DNA from 3 places in the Streptomyces albidicamelliae genome. Region 2 is predicted to be linked to each of the others. Evidence: riboswitches for the same ligand, from Rfam matches in the RefSeq annotation. Region 2 holds a riboswitch; each other region holds the start of a gene.

Region 1 (5,515 bases), 910 kb from region 2:
TCCGCGGCTGAGGGCTCGTGCAGGAGCGGCCGAGAGGAGCTTCACCGCTCCGGAGAGTCACCGTCGTGGGCCGGACCCGCTGGTCTCTCGCTCGGTGCGACGGCGGCCGCCCCAGGGCGGGAGACCCTGGGGCGGCCGTCTTCGGGCACGGCGGGCGGCGCGCCGGGGCGCGCCGGGAGGTGGTCAGGCCTTGTGCTGCATCGAGCTCCGGGCGGGGTTGGCCTGTTCGGCGGCCTTGGGGTCCTTCTCGTCCGCCTTGGCCCGTACGCCGTCGGCGATGCGCTTGCCGATGGTCTCGTCGATGTTCGACCAGTAGGTGAAGGCACGTTCCAGGACGGGTTCGCTGACGCCGTTCAGGAGGTGCCCCACGACGTTGTCGACCAGGCGGTCGCGGGCCGCGTCGTCCAGGACCTCGCGCACCAGGGTGCCGGGCTGCCCCCAGTCGTCGTCCTCCGGGTGGGAGACGTAGGCCGCGCGGGTGATCTCGCCGTCGGCGGTCCAGCTCGGCGGGGAGCCGTAGCGCTCGGTGTCCGCCGCGGGGCCGCCCTTGGAGTTCGGCGCGTACACCGGGTCGGTCGTGTTCCGGTACGCCATCGCCCCGTCCTTGGAGTACGTGTGGACGTCGACGACCGGGGCGTTCACCGGCAGCTGCTGGTAGTTGGCCCCGATGCGGTACCGGTGGGCGTCCGCGTAGGAGAACAGCCGGGCCAGCAGCATCCGGTCCGGGCTCGGCCCGATACCGGGGACGAGGTTGTTCGGCTGGAAGGCCGCCTGCTCGATCTGGGCGTGGTTGTCGGTGGGGTTGCGGTCCAGCGTCATGCGCCCGACCTGGATGAGCGGATAGTCGCCGTGCGGCCACACCTTGGTGAGGTCGAACGGGTTGAACCGGTAGGACGCGGCCTCCTCGTACGGCATGACCTGCACGTACAGGGTCCAGCTGGGGAAGTCGCCGTCCCTGATGTGCTCGAAGAGATCACGGGTGTGGTAGTCCGTGTCGGCGGCGGCCATCTGGTCGGCCTCGTCCTGGGTGAAGCACTCGATGCCCTGGTCCGTCTTGAAGTGGTACTTCACCCAGAACCGCTCGCCGGCCGCGTTGATCCACATGTAGGTGTGCGAGGTGTAGCCGTTCATGTGGCGCCAGGTCCGCGGCACGCCCCGGTCTCCCATCAGCCAGGTGACCTGGTGCGCGGACTCCGGGGAGAGGGTCCAGAAGTCCCACTGCATGTCGTGGTCGCGCAGGTTGTTGTCGGCGCGGCGCTTCTGGGACCGGATGAAGTGCTGGAACTTCATCGGGTCCTTGACGAAGAACACCGGGGTGTTGTTGCCGACCATGTCGTAGTTGCCCTCGCTGGTGTAGAACTTCACCGCGAAGCCGCGCGGGTCGCGCCAGGTGTCCGGGCTACCGCGCTCACCGGCGACGGTCGAGAAGCGGGCGACCAGGTCGGTGCGCGTGCCGGGCTGGAAGACCGCCGCCTTGGTGTAGGCGCTGACGTCGTGGGTCACCTCGAAATGACCGAAGGCGCCGCTTCCCTTGGCGTGCGGCTGGCGCTCGGGAATCCTCTCCCGGTTGAACTGCGCCATCTGCTCGATCAGATACGCGTCCTGGAGCAGGATCGGCCCTCCGGGGCCGACGGTGAGCGAGTGTTCGTCACTCTCCACGGGTGCGCCCGAATCGGAGGTGGTGGCGGGGCGGATCTCCGTCATGAGGCTGCCTTTCGTCGTGCGCCGGCGGCGGCGCGGCGGCTCCTGGGCGCCGGTCTCCCACCAGCGGGGCGGCACTCGCCTCCCTGCGCTGTCCTTCCCGCGCACGCGCGGGAGCGGTCCCGGCCGGCACCTGGTTCCCCGGATCGCGTGACCCACGGAGAGCGGACTAAACACCCTCGTCGGGATGTAGTGCGGGGTGCGGGACGGGGCGCCCGCCTTCTCGGGGCGGGTGTTAGGTTCGCGGCGGACCGCCGGGCCACTCCCGGTACCCGGTGCCGGCCCGCGCACCCGGTGAAGCAGCAGGAGGAACAGGCACGTGACCAGCCGCGTCACCCTCGTCTCGCCCGCGACGAGCCCGTCGATGCGCAGGGCCCGCTTCGACGACGGCGACTCGCTCGACGAGGCCGGGGCGGCCGGCGCCCGCTCCGCCGCCGGGTGCCTGCGCGCTCCCGGCCGGGTGCTGACCTCGCCCAGCGTGCGCTGCCGGGAGACGGCCGGGGCGCTGGGCCTCGTCGGTGCGCGGGACTCCGCGCCGGCGGGTCTGGACGCGGGCCGCTGGCGGGGCCGCACCCTGGAGGAGGTGGGGGCCGCCGAACCGGAGGCCGTGGGCCGCTGGCTCACCGACGCCGGATCCGCGCCCCACGGTGGCGAGTCGGTACGGGAGATGTGCGAACGGGTCGGGCGGTGGCTGGACGCCGTACAGGGGACGGACGGCCGCACCCTCGCCGTGGTCGAGCCGGAGGTCGTACGGGCCGCGGTCGTGCACGTCCTCGGTCTGCCCGCGGACGCCTTCTGGCGGCTGGACGTGCCGCCGTTGACGGCGACGGAACTGAGCGGCCGGGCCGGACGGTGGAATCTGCGGCTCGGCCGGCCGCTGACCGGACAGGACGCGGCCGCCGCCCCCTGAGCCGGGCGGTCGCCGTGGCTCAGGAGGCCGCCTCCGGGACCGTCAGTGCGGGGCGGGAACCGTCCGCCCCGAAGACGCCTTCGCCGGCCGGGGGTTCAGCTGCCGCTCGGCCAACTCGCCGAAGAGCAGGCCGAATGAGGCCCACAGGACGGTCTGGATGGCCAGGGTGGAGAGCCGGAACCGCCACAGCAGGCGGGCCGGGAAGTGCGCGGGCAGTTCGTTGACGGCGGGCAGGAAGGCGTAGGCGAGCCCGATGACCACGACGAAGGCGGCCATCGCGGCGACGGTCGCCCACCAGTTGCCCAGACGGGGCGCGAGACGCTTGCCGAGGATGGTGGCGCCCACCGCGAGGAGCACGCTGAGGGCCATCATCAGGAAGAACAGGGTGGTCCGCTTGCCGATGGTCTCGGGCTGACCGACGGACGGCGGGTTGGCCGGGTACTTCAGGAACGGTACGACGTACACGGCGACCAGCGCGCAGCCGGACAGCAGCAGCGCGGTCGCCCGCGGGCTGAACCGGCCGACACGGCCGAGCGCGAAGGAGTACGCGAGCGCGGCGATGCCGCCGAAGGCGACCCCGTAGACGAGGACACCCGTGGCGAGGCCGGCGGTGGCCTGCAGGGAGCGGGAGACGACTTCCATCTCGTGCTCGTGCGCGTGGGCGTCCTCGAAGGCGATCGCCTGGTCGACGCTCGGCTCACCGAGGAGGTAGGCCACGACGAGGGCGAGCACGCCGGCCACGAGGCCGGCGAGCATGCCCCGCACGAGAAGGTTTCTTACCGTTGCGGAGTTCATGGTGCGCGGAGTCCCTCGCGTCAGTGGCAGGGGAAGCCGAGCAGGTGGCGGGCGTCGTGCACCCACTCGTGGACGTCGGTGCCGTTGAACACGGAGGTGGCGCCCTGTTCGGCGCCGACGAAGTAGAGCAGGACGAGCATCAGGACGCCGAAGAAGACCGCCCAGGGTGCTATCGCCTTCAGCGGCAGCGTGGCGGGAACGGCGGGGGTGGTGGCTGTCGGCTGAGCGACGGTCTGCGCCATGGCAGGACCTCCTCTGGGAGTTCGCGTCCCATCTCGGTGGTGCACAGGACGACGGCCACGGGTCTGACTCGGCGGACCACCCCGAGGGGTGTCCCGCATACAGTGGCGCGACCGTGCCGGATTCCCACCGGCTTCCGTCTCGCCGTCGTCGATATCGGACAGACCGTACCGCGAGACGCGTGCGCGGCCAAGACCGCGTCCACAGTCGTGATCTTCCTCTCGTGACGGTACGTCAGTTCCGGGTCTCAGGGGGAAGCCGTGGGGCGGCCGTTCCGTCCGGCGCGCCTATGGCGCCACGGGGTCGCCGTCTCCCAGTTGCAGCCACCACACGTCGTCGTGGTCGCGGCTGATCCCCAGGGTCTGCCGCCGGCCGTCGCCGAAGCGGAGTTCCACACCGGCCAGGTCCGGTACGGCCGGATCCCGCACGATCGCCTCGGCCGCTCCGCCGGCGTGCGCGCGGTAGCGGTCGACCAGGTCGCGCGCGGCCCGGTCGCGTCCGGTGTACCAGGGGGCGCCCAGGTCGGCCAGGCCGTCGGCGTCACCGGCCCTCAGGCGCTGGACGTACACCTCGAGGAGCAGCCGGGCCTCGTCCGCGACCTCCCCGGCCTCGGGATAGCGGGACTTCTCGGGACGCACGGTGAGGTGCACCGCCGGTCCGCCGCTCAGGGCGTACGGGGCGGGATCGCGGACCAGCCACCAGGTGAGCACCGTCGTCACCAGGACGGCCGGGGCCACGGCCGTCGCCCAGAGGTTTCGTCTTCTCATGCGGTGGATCCATGCCTTACAGGGACCTGACAATACGCAGAGGATATCCACAGGTTCCGGGGCTCCTTCACGCATGGGCGAGGGACTACTCCGGAAGCACGAGCCGGGCCGTCTCCCCCGGCCGGACCCCGACCGCCAGGTCCCGCAGACGGAGGTCGATGGGGCCGCGGCCGGAGGCCGGTACGGCGATCTCCAGCAGGCCGCTGCGCAGGCGCAGGTGGACGCCCCAGTGGCCGTGGTAGCGGATGGCGAAGCCGTAGGAGGAGAGTTCGGGCAGCGGGACGGGGTCGAGGCGCAGGGCGCCGCCCCGGGTCTCCAGGCCGGTCAGCCCGCGCTGGACGAGGTCGAGCGTGCCGGCCATGGCGCCGAGGTGGATGCCCTCCCCGGTGGTGCCGCCCTGGAGGTCGGCGATGTCGCCGCGCAGCGCCTCCTGGACGAAGGCCCAGGCGTCGGTGCGGCGGGCCCGGGCCAGGATCCAGCCGTGGACCAGGCCGCTGAGGGTGGAGCCGTGACTGGTGCGGTGCAGGTAGTGGTCCACGGTCGCGGTCCAGGTCCGCTCGTCCAGCGGGTAGCCCAACCGGTCGAACAGGGAGCGTAGTTCGGGTGGGGCGAAGAGGTAGCCGAGCATCAGCACGTCGGCCTGCTTGGACGCCTTGTACCGGTTGACGGTGTCGCCCTCCGCCTCCAGGATCCGGTCCAGGCGGCGGATGTCGCCGTACCGTTTCCGGTAGCCGTCCCAGTCCAGCTCGGCGAGGCCGGCGTACCCCTCGAACTGGCTGATCACCCCGTCGTGGAAGGGGACGTGCAGGGTGCGCGAGACCTCCTCCCAGCGGGCGGGCTCGTCCTCGGCCAGGCCGACGGCCTCGGTGAGTTCGCGGCGGCGTGGCTCGGGCAGGGCGCGCAGCAGCTCCAGCGCGCGGTCGAGCACCCAGGCGGCGGTGACGTTGGTGTACGCGTTGTCGTCCAGGCCCGGCCGGCTCGCGCCGGGATAGGCGTCGTGGTACTCGTCGGGGCCGACCACGCCACGGATGCGGTACCGGCCGAGGTGGGGGTCGTAGCCGGCGGAGTCCGCCCAGAAACGGGCGATCTGGAGCAGCATCTC
Region 2 (5,515 bases):
ACCAGGACGGGAACGGCGAGCAGCGCGGTGACCACGAGCCGCTCGCGCTCCCGCCGCGCGGCGGCCTCGGCGTCCCTCTCGCGGCCGTCGGTCCCTTCGCGCCCGTCCGGTACGGCGGCCTCGGGCAGCGCGGCCTCGTACCCCGCCTGTCCGACCGCCGTGACGAGGTCCTCCGCGGGGACGTCCGCCGGATGGCTGACCCGGGCGCGTCCGGTGGCGAGGTTGACGGTGGCCGTGACCCCGTCGAGTCCGGTCAGCTTCTTCTCCACCCGGCGGACGCACGCGGCACACGTCATGCCGCTGACCGTCAGATCCGTGACCACCAGCGGCGCCGGGATCTCGGCCCCCATCACTCACCGCCGCCGTGCATGCCGGGCATGTCACCCGTGCCGCCCCCGCTGCTTCCGCCGCCTCCGGAGCCGCGCATCCCGGGCGCCACCGGCCCGGTGGCCGATCCCACGGCGTACGACACCGAGAAGACCAGCACCAGCAGCAACAGGAAGCCGCAAAGCTTGGGCGGGGGCAGGAGCGTGCGGGGAACCCCGGCCGCGCGGCGGGAGGGGTGTCGGGACTCGGCCATGCTCGACCTTCCTGGTCGCTCGAACCGTCGTACGGCGCAGCAGGTCGCAGCCGTACCGCTCCAGCAGTCGGACGGATCGGTGGCCGAGTTCCCGCACGGGACGATGGCGTAGGCCACATGGCGTACGCGTGCGGGGCTCGACGTCAGCCGGTGTCCGCGGAGCGGGTGTTCCAGCGTTCCTCGATCCTGGCCAGGCGCCAGTAGGCGATGGCCACCGCCCAGACCACCACGAACAGACCGACGATGACGTAGCCGACGCTGTCCAGGTTCAGTCCCGCTATCCAGCCGGTGACGCCGTCACTCAGGCCGAGCTTGTCGTGCAGGACGCCGACCAGCTCGATGGTGCCGACGAAGAACGCGACGGCGATGGACAGGCCGGTGATCGTGAGGTTGTAGAACACCTTGCGGACGGGGTTGGAGAACGCCCACTGGTAGGCGAAGTTCATGAACGTGCCGTCGAGGGTGTCGAACAGGCTCATGCCCGCGGCGAACAGCAGGGGCAGGCACAGCACCGCGTACCAGGGCAGCCCGGCGGCCGCGCCGTTGCCGGCCAGGGCGAGGAGCAGGACCTCGGTCGTGGTGTCGAAGCCGATCCCGAAGAGGAAGCCGAGGGGGAACATCTGGCCCGGGCGGCGGATGGACCTGGTGAGCCGTCCCAGGACGCGGTTCATGAACCCGCGTGAGTCGAGGTGCGCCTGCAGTTCGGCCTCGTCGTACTGGCCGGCGCGCATGGCCCGGAAGACCCGGAGGATGCCGAACAGCGCCACGAGGTTGAGGGCGGCGATGAGGTACAGGAAGGACCCCGAGACCGTGGTGCCCACGGTGCCCAGGACCTGGTGGGTGCGGGAGCCGTCGTTCATCAGGGTGCCGGCGAGCTTCGCACCGCCGGCGACCAGGGCGGCCATCGCGACCACGACGCTGGAGTGCCCGAGGGCGAACCAGAAGCCCACGGAGACGGGCCGTTTGCCGTCGGCCATCAGCTTGCGGGTGGTGTTGTCGATCGCGGCGATGTGGTCGGCGTCGAAGGCGTGCCGCATGCCGAGCGTGTACGCGGTGACGCCCAGCCCGACCCCGAACGCCTTGGTGCCGACCTCATAGTGACGGGGTATCACCAGCAGGAAGAGGATCCCGAAGGCGACGACGTGCAGTGCCACGATCACGGCCAGGAGTCCCGCGGTGCGGACGGTGTCCTCGCGACGCCAGCGGAAGGACGGTTCGGCGTCGGTTTCGGGCACGCCTTGGGACACGGTCATGCGGTCACGCTCCAGCACCTCGTGGATCAGCTTCGTGATGCCGTGGCCGGTCTCCTGGCTGACGGGTCGACGCGCCCGCCCCTGCCTTCCCGGCCGTGCGGCCAGTGGCATACGTGGGGCGGGAACTCCCCGATCACAGTGGCGAGGGCCGCTCCGGCCTGAGCCCCTGAGGGCTGTCACCGGTCTTCCCGAACACCACGGCCCGTCCACCCTAGAAGGCCGGGGTCGTCAGCTGCAAGATTGCACAACTGCTCAGGTATGGAGGCGAACGCCCGGGGCTGCGATGATGGCGGCATGCATCTCGTCCCCGCGGACCGTTCCGGGCGGCGCACCATCGACGGCCACCGGGTCTGTGACGCCATCGCCGCCGTCGGCGAGCCCGAGCGGGTGCGCACCTGGGCCGACCGCTTCTCCCTGCTCTCCGATCCCGGTCGGCTGTCCCTGCTGCTCGCCGTCCACGAGGCCGGTCCCATCGCCGTCTCCGACCTCGCCGTGGCCACCGGCATGCGCGACACGACCGTCTCGCAGGCACTGCGCCTGCTGCGGGCCGCGGGAGTGGTCGAGGGCCGCAAGGACGGCCGGATCGTGCGCTACCACCTCGTCGACGGCCCGGTGGCCGCGCTGCTGGAGCACTGCAAGTCGGCCGGCACCGGCGACGGCCGCGTACGGCCCCACCGGTCCGAGGAGTAGGGCGTCGTACGCGGCTGCGCACCGGTGACGCGGCGCGGTCGTCGGGATCCCGGCCGGTGCCTGTGCCGGCCGGAGCCCTCAGTCGCGGATGCGGGCGTTGAGCCGGGCGGCCTGCCGCGTCAGGTGGTCGCGTTCCGCCAGGTTGGGAGCCTTGTGAGCCGCTTCGGCGTACAGGCGTGCCGCCGTCACCACGTCCCCGTCGCGCTCGTGCAGGTACGCCGACACGGCCGAGTGGCGGGGCAGCGAGGCGTCCAGCTCCGCCAGCGCGGCGAGCCCGGCCCGCGGGCCGTCCGCCTCGCCGACGGCGACGGCACGGTTGAGCCGGACGACGGGGCTGTCCGTGAGCCGTACCAACTCGTCGTACCACTCGACGATCTGCACCCAGTCCGTGTCCTGCGCACGCTGCGCGTCCGCGTGCAGGGCGGCGACGGCGGCCTGGGCCTGGAACTCGCCCAGCCGGTCCCTCGACAGGGCCGCCTGCAGGATGGTGATGCCCTCGGCGATCGCCTTCGTGTCCCAGCGGCCGCGGTCCTGTTCGGCGAGCGGCACCAGGCTGCCGTCCGGCCGGGTCCGGGCGGGCCGCCGGGCATGGTGCAGCAGCATCAGCGCGAGCAGCCCCGCCACCTCCGGGTGGTCGATCCCGGCCGCGAGCTGCCGGGTGAGCCGGATCGCCTCCGCGGCGAGGTCCACATCACCGCCGTACCCCTCGTTGAAGATCAGGTACAGCACGCGCAGCACGGTGGCGACGTCGCCCGGCCGGTCCAGCCGCACGCCCGAGACGGTGCGCTTGGCCCGGCTGATGCGCTGGGCCATGGTCGCCTCGGGCACCAGGTACGCCCGGGCGATCTGCCGGGTGGTCAGCCCGCCCACCGCGCGCAGCGTCAGTGCCACCGCCGACGACGGCGTCAGCGAGGGGTGTGCGCACAGGAAGTACAGCTGGAGGGTGTCGTCCACCGCCGGTGAGGGCGCGGGCGCCGGCTCCTGGTCGACGCGGTCCTCCCGCCGGCGGCGGGCGGCGTCCGCCCGCACCGCGTCGAGGTACCGGCGCCAGGCCACGGTCACCAGCCAGCCCTTCGCGTCCCGCGGCGGATCGGCCGGCCACACGCGCACCGCTTCGACCAGCGCGTCCTGTACGGCGTCCTCGGCCGCGGCGAAGTCCGCGCCACGCGCCACCATGACGGCGAGCACGCCGGGCGTCAGACTTCGCAGCAGCACCTCGTCCACGGCCGAGGTCACTCCGTGACGGTCGGCGGCTCGGCGAGGAACGGGCGCAGCTCCAGCCACTCGTGGATCGGCTCGCCGCCCGCGCCCGGCGCGGCAGACAGTTCGCCCGCCAGCTCGACCGCCCGCTCGTAGTCGTCGACGTCGATGACCATCCAGCCGGCGATCAGGTCCTTGGTCTCCGCGAACGGACCGTCGGTGACCGGCGGGCGTCCCTCACCGTCGTACCGGACCCACGTCCCCTCCGGGGCCAGCGCCTGCCCGTCGACGAACTCTCCGGTCTTCTCCAGCCGCGCCGCGAAATCGCGCATGTACTGCACGTGCGCCGTGATCTCGTCCTGCGTCCACTGGTCCATCGGCACGCAGTTGGCGGCGGCCGGAGCGCCCCGGTAGTGCTTCAGCAGCAGATACTTCGCCATGGTGACCGTCTCCTCGAAGCTCGTGCGGCCCATTGTGGCCGCCTTCACCCTGGAGACGGAGCGGCTCACGGGATCTCGACATCGCCGCCGGATTTTTTTTCGGCCGGGTTCGACGCCCTTGCACGACCGACTTGCCGCACGTCGGCTCGGCCGTGCCTCACCCGCGCGGGCTGCCGGCTTCGGGGAGCTTGCGTGCCATGCGTTCGTCGTGCACGAACAGGGCCAGTCCGGCCGCCAGCACCGCGCAGGCCGCCCACACCGCGCGGGTACCCCAGTGGAACGTCAGCCAGCCTCCGCCGAACGCCCCCGCGAGGAAGGCCAGCACCACGGCGGCGAAGTGGCGTGCCCGGCGGCGGGCGTCGGCGCTCCGGCCGACCACCGCCTCGTAGGCGTTCTGCATGGCCGAGCGGAGGTTCCCGGTCGTCATCGTGCTGTTGTAGACGGTGTCGACGAGGGTGCGGAAGGTGGACATCTGGACCGACGCCATGAACGCGATCAGGACCGTGACCAGGGCGTCGGGCGCGCTCGCGGGGATGAGTCCGACCACCGCCAGCACGACGCACTCCAGCACCATCGCCACGCAGGCCGGCCGGCGCAGCACCGCCGCCACCCTCGGTCGCCGGATCGTTTCGGCGACCAGGACACCGGCGAGGAAGGCAACGACCGCGGGGAGGTGGCCCAGCGCGTCCCACCAGTGCCGCTGCGCGGCCGCCACGCCCATCAGGACCACGTTGCCGGTCTGCGCGTTGGCGAAGACGCCTCCACGGCTGATGAAGGTGTAGGCGTCCAGTCCCCCGCCGACCAGCGCCAGCAGGATGCCCAGCCGTACGGACCGGTCCGTCGGCAGCACCTCTTCGACTCCACCGGGCCCGACGGCGGCGCCCGGCCGAGGCCCCGTCGAGTCGCCGTGCCCCGCGGCATCCTCCGCCCCGGCCGCGGCGGAACCCGACCGCTCGCCCGGGCGTCGTCCGGTGGCACCGCCGGCGTCCCCGGCACCATCCGCCCCGGCCGCGGCGGAACCCGACCGCTCACCCGGGCCTCGTCCGGTGGCACCGCCGGCGTCCCCGGCACCAGCCGGCCCCGGCGCACCCCCCGCCTGAGACCCCCTTGAGTCGCCACGCCCCTCGGCACCATCCGCCCCGGCCGCGGCGGAACCCGACCGCTCACCCGGGCCTCGTCCGGTGGCACCGTCGGACCCGGACCCTGCTTCTGCGCCCGTCCCTACAGCACCGTCGGCGGGCGGGCTCTGCTGCTCGGGGTGGCCTCCCGTCTGCGGTGTGGCGTCCGACATGTCTGCCCCTTCCGCCTCCCGCGGCCCGCCGTCCGGCAACCTGGCGCGCGGGGGTCGAGCC
Region 3 (5,515 bases), 2.5 Mb from region 2:
GCGGACGGTGTCGACCACCTCGAAGGCGAAGGACATGTGCATCGTCTCGTCGCGAAACACCCAGTTGGTGCCCGTGGCGAGACCGTGCAGCAGACCCCGGCTGCGGAACCAGTAGACGTACGCGAAGGCGCCGTAGAAGAACAGCCCCTCGATGCACGCGGCGAAGCAGATCAGGTTGAGCAGGAAGCGGCGTCGGTCCGCCTTCGACTCGAGGCGGTCCAGCTTCTCCACCTCGTTGATCCACTTGAAGCAGAACCCGGCCTTCTCGCGGATCGAGGGGATGTTCTCGACGGCGGCGAAGGCGGCGGCCCGGTCCTCCGGGTCGGGGAGGTAGGTGTCGAGCAGCGTCAGATAGAACTGGACGTGCACGGCCTCCTCGAACAGCTGGCGCGACAGGTACAGGCGCGCCTCCGGGGAGTTGATGTGCTTGTACAGCGTCAGCACCAGGTTGTTCGCGACGATCGAGTCGCCCGTCGCGAAGAACGCGACCAGCCGGCCGATCAGGTGCTGCTCCTCCGGGGACAGCTTCGCGAGGTCGGCCACGTCCGAGTGAAGGTCGACCTCCTCCACGGTCCAGGTGTTCTTGATGGCGTCCCGGTAGCGCTCGTAGAAGTCCGGGTAGCGCATGGGACGCAGGGTCAGCTCGAAGCCCGGGTCGAGGAGGTTCTGGTTACGGGTGGACATCACTGGCAGGCCTCGCAGGACTCGGGGTTCTCAAGGGAGCAGGCGACCGCGTCGGGGTCGGCGGCCTGCTGGACGGGGATGGACGCCTGGGGCTGCGCCTGGGCCTGGGCGGCCCGGGCGATCCGCGTCGCCGGGCGGGAGCGCAGGTAGTACGTCGTCTTCAGGCCCGACTTCCAGGCGTACGCGTACATCGAGGAGAGCTTGCCGATGGTCGGCGTCTCCAGGAACAGGTTCAGGGACTGCGCCTGGTCCAGGTACGGGGTACGCGCCGCGGCCATGTCGATGAGGCCGCGCTGCGGGATCTCCCAGGCGGTGCGGTACAGCTGCCGGACGTCCGCCGGGATCCAGGCGAAGTCCTGCACCGAGCCGTTGGACTCGCGCAGCGCCTCGCGGGTGCGCGCGTCCCACACCCCGAGGTCCTTCAGGTCCCGTACCAGGTAGGAGTTGACCTGGAGGAACTCACCCGAGAGCGTCTCGCGCTTGAACAGGTTGGAGACCTGCGGCTCGATGCACTCGTAGACGCCCGCGATGGAGGCGATGGTGGCGGTCGGGGCGATGGCGAGGAGCAGCGAGTTGCGCATGCCGACCGAGGCGATCCGCTCGCGCAGCGCCGCCCAGCGCTCCGGCCAGGCCGGCTCCACACCGTAGTGGTCGGGGTGCAGCACACCGCGGGCGGTACGGGTCTTCTCCCAGGCCGGCAGCGGGCCGTTGCGCTCGGCGAGGTCGGCGGACGCCTCGTAGGCGGCGAGCATGATGCGCTCGGCGATCCGCGTCGACAGGGCCTTCGCCTCGGGCGAGTCGAAGGGCAGCCGCAGCTTGAAGAAGACGTCCTGCAGACCCATCGCGCCGAGGCCCACCGGCCGCCACCTGGCGTTGGAGCGGCCCGCCTGCTCGGTCGGGTAGAAGTTGATGTCCACGACGCGGTCGAGGAAGGTGACGGCGGTGCGGACCGTCTCGTCCAGCCGCTCCCAGTCGATGCCGCCGTCGGCGACGAAGGCGCCCAGGTTGACCGAGCCCAGGTTGCAGACCGCGGTCTCGCCGTCGTCCGTGACCTCCAGGATCTCCGTGCAGAGGTTGGAGGAGTGGACGACGTGGCCCGGCTCGGCCGTCTGGTTGGCGGTGCGGTTGGCCGCGTCCTTGAAGGTCATCCAGCCGTTGCCGGTCTGCGCCAGCGTGCGCATCATGCGGCCGTACAGGTCACGGGCCGGGATGGTCTTCCGGGCCAGCCCGGCGGCCTCGGCCGCGCGGTACGCGGCGTCGAACTCCGCGCCCCACAGGTCCACCAGATCGGGCACGTCCGCCGGGGAGAACAGCGACCACTGCTCGTCGGCGTTGACGCGGCGCATGAACTCGTCCGGGATCCAGTGCGCCAGGTTCAGGTTGTGCGTACGGCGGGCGTCCTCACCGGTGTTGTCCCGCAGCTCCAGGAACTCCTCGATGTCGGAGTGCCAGGTCTCCAGGTACACCGCGGCCGCGCCCTTGCGCCGGCCGCCCTGGTTCACCGCGGCCACCGAGGCGTCCAGGGTCTTCAGGAACGGGACGATGCCGTTGGAGTGCCCGTTGGTGCCGCGGATCAGCGAACCGCGGCTGCGGATCCGGGAGTACGACAGACCGATGCCGCCCGCGTGCTTGGAGAGCCGCGCGACCTGGTGGTACCGGTCGTAGATGGAGTCCAGCTCGTCCAGCGGGGAGTCCAGCAGGTAGCAGGACGACATCTGCGGGTGCCGCGTACCGGAGTTGAACAGGGTGGGGGAGGACGGCAGGTAGTCGAGGCGGCTCATGAGCCCGTAGAGCGCCGCGACCTCGTCCACCGAGCGGACGGTGTCGTCCTCGGCCAGGCCGGCGGCGACCCGCAGCATGAAGTGCTGGGGCGTCTCGACGACCTTGCGGGTGAAGGGGTGCCGCAGCAGGTAGCGGCTGTGCAGGGTGCGCAGGCCGAAGTAGCCGAAGCGGTCGTCGGCGGCCCGGTCGACCAGCGCGTCCAGCCGCTCGGCGTGCACTCGGACGAACTCGGCGGTCCGGTCCGCGATGAGCCCCTCGCGGTGCCCCACGGCCACGGACTCGGTGAACGAGGTGACGCCCTGCGAGGCGGCCTCCTCGCGGATGGCGAGGGTCAGCAGACGGGCGGCCAGCCGGGAGTAGGCGGGGTCCTCGGAGATCAGGCCGGCGGCCGCCTCCGTGGCCAGCTCGCGCAACTCCGCCTCGTCGGCCCGAGCGGACCGGCCGCGCAGCGCGGCGGCGGCGACCCGGCCGGGGTCGGCGTCGGGGAGGTCGGCGGTCAGCTCGGTCAGGGTCCGCAGCAGCGCGGCACCGGGACCGTCGGTCTTCAGCTCGCTGACTGAAGCCGGGTCGGCTGGCGCGATGGTCACGTGGGGCTCTCCCTCGCTCGGCACAGGGCCTGGCGGAGGGCAGGGGGCAGCCACGAGCGCGCACGGCGTCGCGTCCACCGGCCCACTCCGCGAGGCCCGGACGTCTGTGAGCACCCGGACCGGACGGCCGGGCGCGCTGGCGGCAGGTCCTCGGACTGAACAGGCGTGCGGAGACACGCAAGTACACCGTTGCGGGACAGTTCCGGATTCGCACCGGATTCCCCTGCGGCGACAGCGAGCACGAGCATACATCTTGTGCTCGCCCGGCACGCCACCCCCAGATGTTGTGTCGCCGTCGGTTTCAGAGCGTCAACTGGTAGGTGAGAAGAGTGATGTCGCCGGCCTCCGGCCCGGGCGGCTGCGGTGCGCCGGGCGGAAACGGCGACGGGCCGCCGGATCTCCTCCGGCGGCCCGTCGCGCGGCTGCGGCTCAGTGACCGGTGCCCGCCGTCGCCGGCGGCAGCTCCACCTGGACGCCCGGGTCGCCCGCGTCCGCGGTGTAGTCCTCCGGCCGGGTCTGGTCGAGGCCCTCGGGGGCCTTCACGGCCTTCAGGACGAAGGTCAGGACCACGGTGACGACGACGTTCAGGACGAACGCGGTGAGGCCGATGTACCCGATCTCGCCGATACCCGGGATCTCCTTCGCGGAGCCGCCGAAGTGCTTCTGCGTCGGCGAGGCGACCCCGTACGCGGCGACCGTGCCGTACACCATGCCGACCGCCCAGCCGGCCAGCAGCGCCCAGCGGTGGAACCAGCGGGTGAACAGGCCGCCCACCAGGGCCGGGAAGGTCTGCAGGATCCAGATGCCGCCCAGCAGCTGGAAGTTGATGGCGACCGTCTTGTCCATGGTGAGGACGAAGACCAGCGCGCCCACCTTCACCAGCAGCGACACGATCTTGGAGACCTGGGCCTCCTGCCTGGGCGTGGCGTCCGGCTTGATGAAGTCCTTGTAGATGTTGCGGGTGAAGAGGTTGGCCGCCGCGATGGACATGATGGCCGCCGGCACGAGCGCGCCGATGCCGATCGCCGCGAAGGCCACGCCCGCGAACCAGTCCGGGAACATGTCCTCGAACAGCTGCGGGATCGCCAGCTGCCCGTTGGTCACCTTCACCCCGGCCGCGATCGCCATGAAGCCCAGCAGCGCCAGCAGGCCCAGCATGAGCGAGTACAGCGGCAGGATGGTGGTGTTCCGGCGGATCACCTCACGGCTCCTGGACGACAGGGTCGCGGTGATCGAGTGCGGGTACATGAACAGCGCGAGGGCCGAGCCGAGCGCCAGCGTGGCGTAGGTCCACTGGCCCGCCTCGGGCGGGACGAGGGCGCCGCGCGGTTTGCCGGTGGCCGGGTTGACCTGGCTGAACGCGTCGCCCGCCTTGGCGAAGACGTCGTCGAAGCCGCCCAGCTTGATCGGGATGTAGATGATCGCCACCGCGATGACGATGTAGATCAGCGCGTCCTTGACGAACGCGATCAGCGCGGGCGCGCGCAGGCCGGAGGAGTACGTGTAGGCCGCGAGCACACCGAAGGCGATGAGCAGCGGGAGGTCCTTCACGAACCAGTTGGTGTTCTCGCCGCCGCCGACGCCCATCACGTCGAGCACCGCCTGGATGCCCACGAGCTGCAGCGCGATGTACGGCATCGTCGCCAGGATGCCGGTGAGCGCCACCGCCAGCGACAGGCCCTTCGAGCCGAACCGGCCGCGCACGAAGTCCGAGGTGGTCACGTAGCCGTGCTTGTGCGAGACGGACCACAGGCGCGGCAGGAAGGTGAAGATCAGCGGGTACACCAGGATCGTGTACGGCACCGCGAAGAAGCCGGACGCGCCCGCCGCGTAGATGGCCGCCGGGACGGCGACGAAGGTGTAGGCCGTGTACAGGTCACCGCCCAGCAGGAACCAGGTTACCCAGGTGCCGAACGACCGGCCGCCCAGGCCCCATTCGTCCAGGGAGTGCTCGTTCTCGGCCCGGCGCCAGCGCGCGGCCAGGAAGCCCATGACCGTGACGGCCAGGAAGAAGAAGATGAAGACGCCGAGCGCGACGCCGTTGACCCCGTCCTTCACTGCGCGGCACCCCCCTTCGCACCGTTGCGGGAACGCTGGTCGTGCTGCCACAGCTTGTACGCGGTCATCGTGAGCGCGGTGGAGATCAGCACCCAGAGCATCTGGTACCAGTAGAAGAACGGGATCCCGATGAACGTGGGGTCCGTCTTGGCGTACGAGCCGAGCCACAGCATCGCGACGAAGGGCGCCACGAGACACAGGCCGATGACGACCCGGACCGGTGTCACCACCGGAGGTCTCACTTGAGGTGTTTCGGACATGCCACGGCTCCCGTCCCCTCGCTGATCACGCGTGTAATGCGCAGGCAATCTAGGTGACGGGATCAGCGCACGGGAAGACCTCGTCCGGATATCGGTATGCCGATTTCGGGGTGGCGGTGTGAAGAGGGGCCGCCGGGGTCAGTC

Evidence for each region. A riboswitch is a leader RNA that binds a small molecule or an ion and turns the genes downstream of it on or off. The one in region 2 is predicted to bind cobalamin.
Region 1: another riboswitch for cobalamin. It lies ahead of N8I86_RS32105 (CbtB domain-containing protein); the one in region 2 lies ahead of N8I86_RS36160 (Nickel transporter NicT).
Region 3: another riboswitch for cobalamin. It lies ahead of N8I86_RS25215 (ribonucleoside-diphosphate reductase subunit alpha); the one in region 2 lies ahead of N8I86_RS36160 (Nickel transporter NicT).

What each region holds. Positions count from the first base shown of each region.
Region 1 covers NZ_CP106795.1:7,090,933-7,096,447, reverse strand. The annotation lists gene N8I86_RS32120 (catalase) at 184-1,704, opposite strand; gene N8I86_RS32115 (histidine phosphatase family protein) at 2,021-2,611, shown strand; gene N8I86_RS32110 (CbtA family protein) at 2,654-3,406, opposite strand; gene N8I86_RS32105 (CbtB domain-containing protein) at 3,427-3,648, opposite strand; cobalamin riboswitch at 3,685-3,828, opposite strand; gene N8I86_RS32100 (hypothetical protein) at 3,934-4,413, opposite strand; gene N8I86_RS32095 (glycoside hydrolase family 65 protein) at 4,499-5,515, opposite strand, start outside.
Region 2 covers NZ_CP106795.1:7,997,295-8,002,809, reverse strand. The annotation lists gene N8I86_RS36170 (heavy metal translocating P-type ATPase) at 1-350, opposite strand, end outside; gene N8I86_RS36165 (hypothetical protein) at 350-580, opposite strand; gene N8I86_RS36160 (Nickel transporter NicT) at 724-1,833, opposite strand; cobalamin riboswitch at 1,861-2,048, opposite strand; gene N8I86_RS36155 (ArsR/SmtB family transcription factor) at 2,128-2,523, shown strand; gene N8I86_RS36150 (RNA polymerase sigma factor) at 2,602-3,747, opposite strand; gene N8I86_RS36145 (YciI family protein) at 3,756-4,163, opposite strand; gene N8I86_RS36140 (YoaK family protein) at 4,321-5,013, opposite strand.
Region 3 covers NZ_CP106795.1:5,489,088-5,494,602, forward strand. The annotation lists gene N8I86_RS25210 (ribonucleotide-diphosphate reductase subunit beta) at 1-684, opposite strand, end outside; gene N8I86_RS25215 (ribonucleoside-diphosphate reductase subunit alpha) at 684-3,053, opposite strand; cobalamin riboswitch at 3,178-3,305, opposite strand; gene mctP (monocarboxylate uptake permease MctP) at 3,483-5,111, opposite strand; gene N8I86_RS25225 (DUF3311 domain-containing protein) at 5,108-5,371, opposite strand; gene N8I86_RS25230 (GntR family transcriptional regulator) at 5,510-5,515, opposite strand, start outside.